Regions from separate parts of the Pelosinus sp. sgz500959 genome, predicted to be linked through region 1. Evidence: riboswitches for the same ligand, from Rfam matches in the RefSeq annotation. Region 1 holds a riboswitch; the other holds the start of a gene.
What was found. A riboswitch is a leader RNA that binds a small molecule or an ion and turns the genes downstream of it on or off. The one in region 1 is predicted to bind cobalamin.
Positions count from the first base shown of each region.

Region 1 (4,494 bases):
GCTTTATTATCTCTAGACTCTGTTCATCCATCCACATGGTTTGTCCTAAGGTTTTCAGCCAATGCAGTGATCCTTCCATACCATAAGGTGGTAATAAGGATAAATACGGAATACCATATTGCTTTTGTAATTGTTGGGCGAGATCTTTCCCTAGTTCTTCATGGACGATAAGATTCAGTTCTGCTTGCGCCATTGTAGCAATTTCACTAGTAGTGCTACCCGCCCCAGGCATTGCGAGGACCTGATATCCAGCTAGGGTTAACATACGCTTTAGCTCTTGCAAATCATTCCTAGAATTATAATAGCCGATGGTACACCCTAATAAGTTTATCGTTCGTGGCTTTACCATTCTCCTTGGCTGAAGAGGCATAGCTTCAAAATAAGCTTTTGCCGCCGCCCGATACCCTTCCCAAAATCCGCCAATCAAACCACCGCTATCAATACATATCACAGGGCAGGGCATATTTGCTTGAGTAGCAATTCCAACAATATCATCGCCAATCAAACTGACGGCACAGCTATTTTCAATAAAAAGTACAGATGGATTATATGATTCTCGTACAGATTGTAGCAGTTCCAGCAAACATTCTTCTGTTCCATAGATAACAGCATTATTATCTGGTTGCGTACCCCAAAAACGCTGCCCAATACTAGGACATGATTTTTCCAGATACCGACGAGCATAAAAATAACACCAAAGGGGTCCGTTCGCTACAATTCCAGCATCAGGAATACCAGCGAAAAAGGCCGCTGCACCAGTCAAAGCACAGGTATTGACCTGTGTACACACATTATCCCATTCCTCTTTACCAGCCATATAGGACTCCCCCCTTATGCGCAGACCGTCTTGCTAGTCGTGCCAGCTTATTTAATAAGTGGATCAAACCGCCTACGCCTAAGGGTGGTAATACTGGCAGGAAAAATTGACGTTTAGCCTCGTCTTCCAGTTCGTGAGTCGTTATTAGAATATCTGCCCCTTCTATCATGGCTTCACCCTCGTCCTCTTCAAGAACAGGTATTATCGTATATTTTTTTAGTTTTTTCTTTATAGCTTCCTTCTGCTCTCCAGTAAGCCCACTAAATAAGATAATTCCTTCAATGTTCACTCCAGCCAATTCAAGTAATTCAAGAACCCACTCTGGTTGGAAATGGAGGAGAGGACGACCGATGCACATTACCACTTTTATGGCCTGCAGATCACCACGACACTTAATGACTTGCTGCTGTAACCGCTCATTTTGCTCTTGAACGATCATTTTTGCCTTCTGTTCCAGCCTGAGTAGTTCACCTAGTTTTCTAATCCAGCTTTGGGTATTTTTCCAGCCTATAGGATCATTATGGTCGAGAAAAGGAATTCCAAACTTGGCTTGAATATCAATAGCAAGCTGCTGCATCGAAAAAGAAGATGGACTTCTTCTCCCTCCTAGGGGAATACAAAGGGCCGAAGCTGTGACTCGGCGAATTTCTTCTAATGAAGCATATCCAGGAAAATGGCAGTGTACCAAAAGACCAAAGGATTCTAGTAATTGCTGAATTTCTTGCCCATCCGTACTATTTGGACCGCCACGCCCGCCCAGTAAGGCAACAGTATTAGCATGCGTTGGTTGCTTACTCATGAAGCGATCAGATAAAATTTTTGCAGCATGATAAAAGCCAGCATAATACTCACCATCTAGAAAACCACTACAAGGTACAGTCATTATAGGAATATTCCATTCTTCTTCCGCTTCTTGGATAATAGACTCAGTATCATCACCAATTACGCCAACTACGCAAGAATTAGCCACCATAATATATTCAGGTTGATATTGCTTGACAACATAATCAATGCATCGACGCAATTGCTCAGTACCACCAAAAATCGAATGTTCTTCCTGTAAATTACTTGTGATTAAGGGAGCTGTATATTGCTTGGGTATAAACGACTGACGAGCTATAGAATGATAATGACTACCGAGTTCCATATCACTACTCACGTGACCACATGCCTTCGGACTATGAAAAATGACCACCGCTCCTTGATTATGGGCTACGGCTCCCCACACACCTGGCATACTACAGCTACAACTTCGTTTCATAGTCACCATATATCGTTTATTCATTGCCATACTCTAATACCAACTCCTCTAAGGTTTCAAAACTAAGGGGCGTCGGTACTGTTAAAGCACTATTATCCATAAGCAAGTCCGCTAATCCTTTATATATACAGGCTTGCTCAGACTGGTTTGCCCATTCAATTACTGTTTTACGATTGATTTCGGCTTGATGTACCATTTGATCCCGGGGAATGAAAGCAATGAGCTTCGTATTGAGTTTTGTTGCAAAGGTTTCCAGTAATTCTTGTTCATTTCTAATGTTGCGACTATTGCCGATAATGCCTCCAAGCCGAACGGTTCCTCGTTCAGCAAACCTTGCAATTCCTTTGGCAATATTATTGGCGGCATACAGGGACATAAGTTCTCCGGAAGAAACAATATAAATATCAGTGGCATAACCCTCGCGAATGGGGACCGCAAAACCGCCACATACCACATCACCTAATACGTCGTATAAGACAACGTCTTCCTTAGTCATTGCCTGTAATTTTTTTAATTTCTCTAAGGCGACAATAATTCCACGACCAGCACACCCTATTCCCGGCTCTGGTCCACCCGCTTCTACACATTTGACTCCAGCAAAACCTGTATGTACAACTTGATCGATTGCGACTTCATCCTCAAATTTTTTCACTACATCGAGTACTGTCTCAGAACAAACTTTACCTAACAATAACCGTGTAGAATCATTTTTAGGATCACAGCCAATTTGGCAAACTGAGTAACCTTTTTCAGCTAATGCCGCTGATACATTAGCTGCTGTTGTGGATTTGCCAATACCACCTTTACCATAAAAAGCAATTTTTTTCATATTTTCCTTCCCTTCATGACTATCACTAGAAAAACCATTAAATTTCCTATAAGAAAATGAGAAACCCTCCCTGAACAAACAAGGAGGGTTGGTATCATAAGAGAAATCCATTCCATCATAACTTCTAGTATCCGTAAAGATCTAAAAAAAATCGACGACTCTCATAATCCCCTCCCCATCGCTCGCAGGTCAAACGGTGATTGATAGTTAGGCAGTTCTCCTGACTCTGGATCATCGCTCGCCCAAACCTTCCCAAAACTTTCATTTCAGTGGCATATTATGGGTTTGCTCCTCATTACAGTGGCGGGACCGCGCCGGTATTACACCGGACTTCCCTATTAAGCCCCGAAGGGCACCTAACTCAATATTATTTAATTTTATCCTAATAAATAAACCTAGCTTAAATAAAAGCTAGGAAGGAAAAATGTCTTACAACCTCATCCCCCTCCCATCACCCGTGGGCACAATCGGCGACTCATAGTTATTGATTTACTTAAAAATTCATACTGCAAATACCATAATTATCATCGCTACTCATCAAAACAAAATAAAAAACTCCAGCCATGAGGCTGGAGTTTTGACAGATTAAGTAAAACAGTTGAAACAAATAAATCTTTCGAACGTTACATACGCCAAAAAGAATACAGTACAACAGTACGAACTTAAAATCCCCTCCCCATCGCTCGTGGGTAAAAAAACGGTGATTGACAAATAGGCAGTTCTCCTGGCTCTGGATCATCGCTCGCCCAAACCTTCCCAAGACTTTCATCTCAGTGGCATACTATGGGTTTACTCCTCATTACAGTGGCGGGACCGCGCCGGTATTACACCGGACTTCCCTATTAAGCCCCGAAGGGCACCTATCTCGACTTTATTTAATTTGAGTTGACTTAATGTTTGTTATAGTAACATTATTTCGAATTTTTGTCAACTTTATATAATTGTTTCTGCCTTTTAGATCTGTTCATTATCTTGCAGAAGATCAAAAAGAGCGAAGGCTAAGACCGTTACAGCATTACCTAGAGCGGTTTCATCAAAATCAAAGGCTCCATCATGATGTCCAGCTGTCCGATTGATGCCAATCATAGCATAGCCGCCGTGTCCCCCATGTTTCTGAACACGCTCTAAAAAACAGGTGAAATCTTCACTAGCTCCTAAATTTCCGCGATCCTTAATCATGCTAAATAAACCTGATCTCTCTGCTGCTTGGCGCAAATAATTTGCGATAACAGCATCGCTTTGACCACCCGCAGCTCCGCCCATCTGGCGAATCTTTACTGACACTCCTTGCATGGCAGCTGCCCCATGAATGATCCTCAGAGCTTCTTCCTGCATAAAATCGTTAATAAGGGAAGTTTCACCTCGTGTTTCTAGTTTCAAAATTGCTTTTTCGGCAATTACATTACGTCCACTGCCAGCTTCAAGTACGCCAACATTAACTCGTGATACACCAGAGGCATGGCGAGAGATCCCATGTAAATTAACAGCGGCATTAGCTGCAGCAAGTAATGCATTGCGCCCTTCCTGTGGGGCTGCCCCAGCATGGGCGGGTACGCCATGAAAAGAGGCATCGATTTTCGTAGTAGC
Region 1 covers NZ_JBGJZL010000002.1:348,243-352,736, forward strand. The annotation lists gene ACAN52_RS04310 (nitrogenase component 1) at 1-817, opposite strand, end outside; gene ACAN52_RS04315 (nitrogenase component 1) at 807-2,108, opposite strand; gene ACAN52_RS04320 (AAA family ATPase) at 2,095-2,907, opposite strand; cobalamin riboswitch at 3,100-3,282, opposite strand; cobalamin riboswitch at 3,604-3,786, opposite strand; gene ACAN52_RS04325 (amidohydrolase) at 3,862-4,494, opposite strand, start outside.

Region 2 (4,494 bases), on a different contig from region 1:
AAAGATGTCCATTATTTTAGGCCTAATGTGGTAAGGGATCCAGAATTTGCTCAAGCATTAACACTAGCAGCTGCCAAGGGTGTTAAGCTACTTGCTTATGATTCAGTTGTACATGAAGATGAAATTGTTCTAGGAGATCGAGTACCGATCTTTTTGTAAGAGAAAAGTGAAATGGGTGATAATTATGTATTTTGATACTGCTGAGGGACCGGTATTTCGTCCACCGAGTGAGGCAAATAGTTTTATTTTGCGAGTGACCATAGGGTGCTCTCATAATCGTTGTACTTATTGTAATATGTATCGATCTGTCAATTTTCGTGTACGTACCATGGATGAGATCATGGCGCAAGTCAATGCAGCGATTAGTTATAAGGAGTATATTCGTCGGATATTTTTAGCTGATGGAAATGCTTTAGTCTTACCAACGGATACCTTATTAAAAATTCTTGCTATGTTAAAAGAAACTTTTCCTAAATTGCGCAGAGTATCTTGTTATGCTGGGCCAAAAGATATTTTACGTAAAACACCTCAGGAATTACAGCAGTTATATGAAGCTGGGCTAACTTTAGTGTATTATGGTATGGAATCAGGTGACGATGAAGTTTTAAGTCATATCTGTAAAGGCGTCAATGCGCAGGAGTCTATTGCTGCAGGACAGCGAGTCGTTGCCTCAGGCATGAAACTATCCATTATGGTGATTGTAGGTCTAGGAGGAAAAGCAGGTTCAAAAGGACATGCACACTATACCGCGATGGCAATTAATGCGATAAAGCCCAATATGTTAAGCGCTCTAACCTTGATGATGTATCGTGGGAGTGAACTGCGGGAAGAATATGAACAAGGGAAATTTGAAATTTTATCACCTGCAGAAAGTATGGGTGAATTGTATGAACTCATTCGTGAGCTTGACTTACCCCTTACCTCTCATTGTTTATTCCGCAGTAATCATATTTCCAATCATATTGCGCTAGCAGGTACTTTACCCCATGATAAAGAAGAACTGCTCAGTGCAGCTAAACGAGGAATGGAAGAACTCTCTATGCTCACAGAATGGGATGTTTATAATAATGTAGAACGATAAGATCATTGCACTTGATCGCAAAATGGTGATGATGGATTTTAGGGAAAATTTAATTATTTAACTATCTGACTATTGTAATTTAATAAAAAGTAGAGTATAGTTATTGATGTTAGTATTTGTATTGTAATGAATAACTTCATAATTAAATATTTTTGAAATAGGTGCCCTTCGGGGCTTAATAGGGAAGACCGGTGTAATGCCGGCGCGGTCCCGCCACTGTAATGAGGAGCAAACCCAAGGTATACCACTGAGACGTAAGTTTTGGGAAGGTTTGGGCTAGCAATGATCCAGAGTCAGGAGAACTGCCTATTTATCAATCACCGTTTTACCCACGAGCGATGGGGAGGGGATTAAGTGCCATTCAAGGTTGTATTGTACTTATATCCCGGCGTATTTTGCGCCGGGATTTATATATAACTAGGATGTTCTTAATGTAATCTCCCGGCTTGTGGTCGGGAGATTACTTTTTTTATGGTATGTGGCTATTTCGTATTTGGGTGCGTCATAGCTTGGCATATAGATCAAACTTTCATTATTCAATTTATTGCGATGGCTGTCGTGGGTTAGACAGTTGGTTCCGTGGATACGGAACTTCCTTTTTCAGTCAGGTGCAGTGTGGTGTAGGTATCTTACCGTTTTAAACACGACATGCTCTGTCATAAAATGAAGGAATGATCCTTCATAAAAAGTTGCGGTAGTTTAGTTGAAAACTTAGTGTTATTATAAGTGAGGTGAATGAGTGACAATTCAGTAGTCAGTAATCTAAATTTTATTTTTTAAATTTGAAAGGTTAGGTGTATCTTGATGAAAAAAATCATGTGGATATTAGGAATTTTATTTTTATCGGCAACTATGATTGGCGGAATGACAATGACGCAAAAAGTAAGTGCTGCTGCTGTTTCTGAGGGTAAAAAAGCTATTTTGGTGGTCAGTTTTGGTACAACTTATGGCGATACACGGAAAGTTACAATTGATGCGGTAGAACAAAAAATTAAACAAGCTTTTCCTGACTATGAAGTCCGTCAAGCTTTTACATCGCGCATTATTATAAAGAAATTAGCAGATCGTGATGGCATACACATGGATACGGAAAAACAAGCATTAGAAAAATTGAAAAAAGAAGGGTATACAGAAGTCATTGTGCAACCATTACACATGGAAGCTGGTGATGAATACGAAAAAGTGAGTCGTATTGTAGATACCTATGTACAAAATAAAAGTTTTTCTAAGATCTCTCTCGGCCGTCCTATTCTTTATTTTGTAGGACAAGAAGGAAAGCCAGATGATTATGCGATTGCTATTGAAGCATTGAAAACTCAATTGCCGAAATTAGGCAAAGGTGAGGCTGTTGCATTTATGGGTCATGGTGGTGTTAATCCATCCAATGCTGCGTATGGTGCATTGCAACTAAAGTTACAAGATGGTAAACTAAATAATGTATTTATTTTTACCGTTGAAGGGTATCCAACGATTGAAAACCTTAAGGAAACACTAAAAGAAAAGAAATTTAAAAAAGTAACATTAATGCCTTTTATGGTTGTAGCAGGTGATCATGCTAATAACGATATGGCCGGTGATGAGAAAGATTCATTCAAATCCCAGCTTATTGCAGCAGGATTCAAAGTAGATACCTATCTTCACGGGCTTGGTGAAAATGCAGCTATTCAAGATATTTATGTACAACATGTAAAAGATGTGATCGATGGAAAATACAATAAAAATGAACGAAGCAAAGATGCACCTGTTATTCCAGTGATTGATTAGACGTATTGATTCATTTCATACAGATAAACGACTGACGTTCTGACGATTCCATTCTGGATTTTAAAAGGAAGTATCAATACTGAAAGACACACAAGACTTGATTCAGATGGAGTTAACACTCTATCTGAATCTTATTTATACTTATCTACCAGGCTTTGGCCGCTTTTAACTCTCGTTTGTAGAAGATGTAAAGCTTAGAGTGGTTTAGTTATGGAATATAATAAGGGGAGTTATATATTGTGAAGAAAGCAATCTTAGTTGTTAGTTTTGGTACAACCTATCAACGTGGACTGGAGTCAAGTATTGAAAGCATTGAGAAGAAAATAAAAGCAACATTTCCTGATTATGAAGTACGCCGCGCTTTCACATCACGCATTGTGATCAAACGATTAGCAGCGCGTGACGGTCTGCAAATTGAGAATGAAAAAGAAGCATTACAACGGCTGCAAGACGAAGGTTATCAAGAAATTTATATTCAACCTCTACATGTGGTTGTTGGTGCAGAGTATGATAAGGTGAAAAAAATAGTTGTACATTCTGCTCATGCTAATGTATTCCATAAGATTGTGATTGGTCGCCCGCTTCTTTATTACACAGGGCAAGAAGGAAAAGCAGATGATTATTTAATTGCGATTCAGGCGATTAAAGAACAATTACCAAAGGTTCAAAATCAAGAAGCTGTTGTCTTTATGGGCCATGGAGGATTACATCCTGGGAATGCAGCTTATGCTGCCTTGCAGATGAAAATCGAAGATGCAGGTTTGGATCATGTATTTGTCTATACGGTAGAAGGTTACCCTACTCTAGAGAATGTGATCCCAAAATTAAAAAAACACAATATAAAAAAAGTCACTCTTATGCCATTTATGCTAGTCGCTGGCGATCATGTTACAAATGATATGGCGAGTGATGAAGAAGACTCTGCTAAATCGCAGTTGCTCAAAGCTGGATTTGAAGTTGATGTCTATCTTGGTGGTTTAGGAGAAAATTCTAAGATTCAAGATATTTATGTGCAGCATTTAAAAGATACGATGAATGTATAAAAGATAAAGGACTGTGTTGAATTTTTTTCAACACAGTCCTTTATTTAGTTTTAGGATTGCATATTGTTGGTTTTTTATTTTTGCTTATCAGCGGCAGTAATGGCTGACATCGTAGCATTTACCGCTTCATTACTACCGAAAAAAGCCATAGTATTCACATGTTGAGGACAATTGCCAACAATTTCAATAGCAATCACATTTCCAGCCTTCTGGCCAATATCAGTATAATAAAATAAACTAGGAAGATCAGTTTGAAGTAGACCGATCGCAGCAAAATGAGTATCTTCTACTAGTTTCTTTGACTCTTTTGCCGTTCGACGCAGTAATAAAGCAACAGTACTTGGACGTGGAGCATGGATGATACGAGTAATAATCATGATTCTCACCTTCCAACAAACAAAATATCGGTTTTTTTCAAACATTCCCTTTCAATATAAGAATACCCTTTGTATTTTATTGCGAGTTACTTCAATATTATTGTCATAGCAATTTGAGGTTGGTGAAAAGTTATTTTTTCATATGGGTATTATTAACATCTTGATCGTAATGATAAGGTTTGATAAATCATATATATAGCACTATAATATGATTTATATTATAGTGCTA
Region 2 covers NZ_JBGJZL010000018.1:44,804-49,297, reverse strand. The annotation lists gene sfsA (DNA/RNA nuclease SfsA) at 1-159, shown strand, start outside; gene ACAN52_RS19885 (radical SAM protein) at 185-1,081, shown strand; cobalamin riboswitch at 1,224-1,406, shown strand; gene ACAN52_RS19880 (sirohydrochlorin cobaltochelatase) at 1,886-2,845, shown strand; gene ACAN52_RS19875 (sirohydrochlorin cobaltochelatase) at 3,082-3,888, shown strand; gene ACAN52_RS19870 (hypothetical protein) at 3,963-4,265, opposite strand.
Region 2: it holds a riboswitch for cobalamin, as region 1 does, so the genes downstream of both, ACAN52_RS19880 (sirohydrochlorin cobaltochelatase) here and ACAN52_RS04320 (AAA family ATPase) in region 1, are expected to answer to the same signal.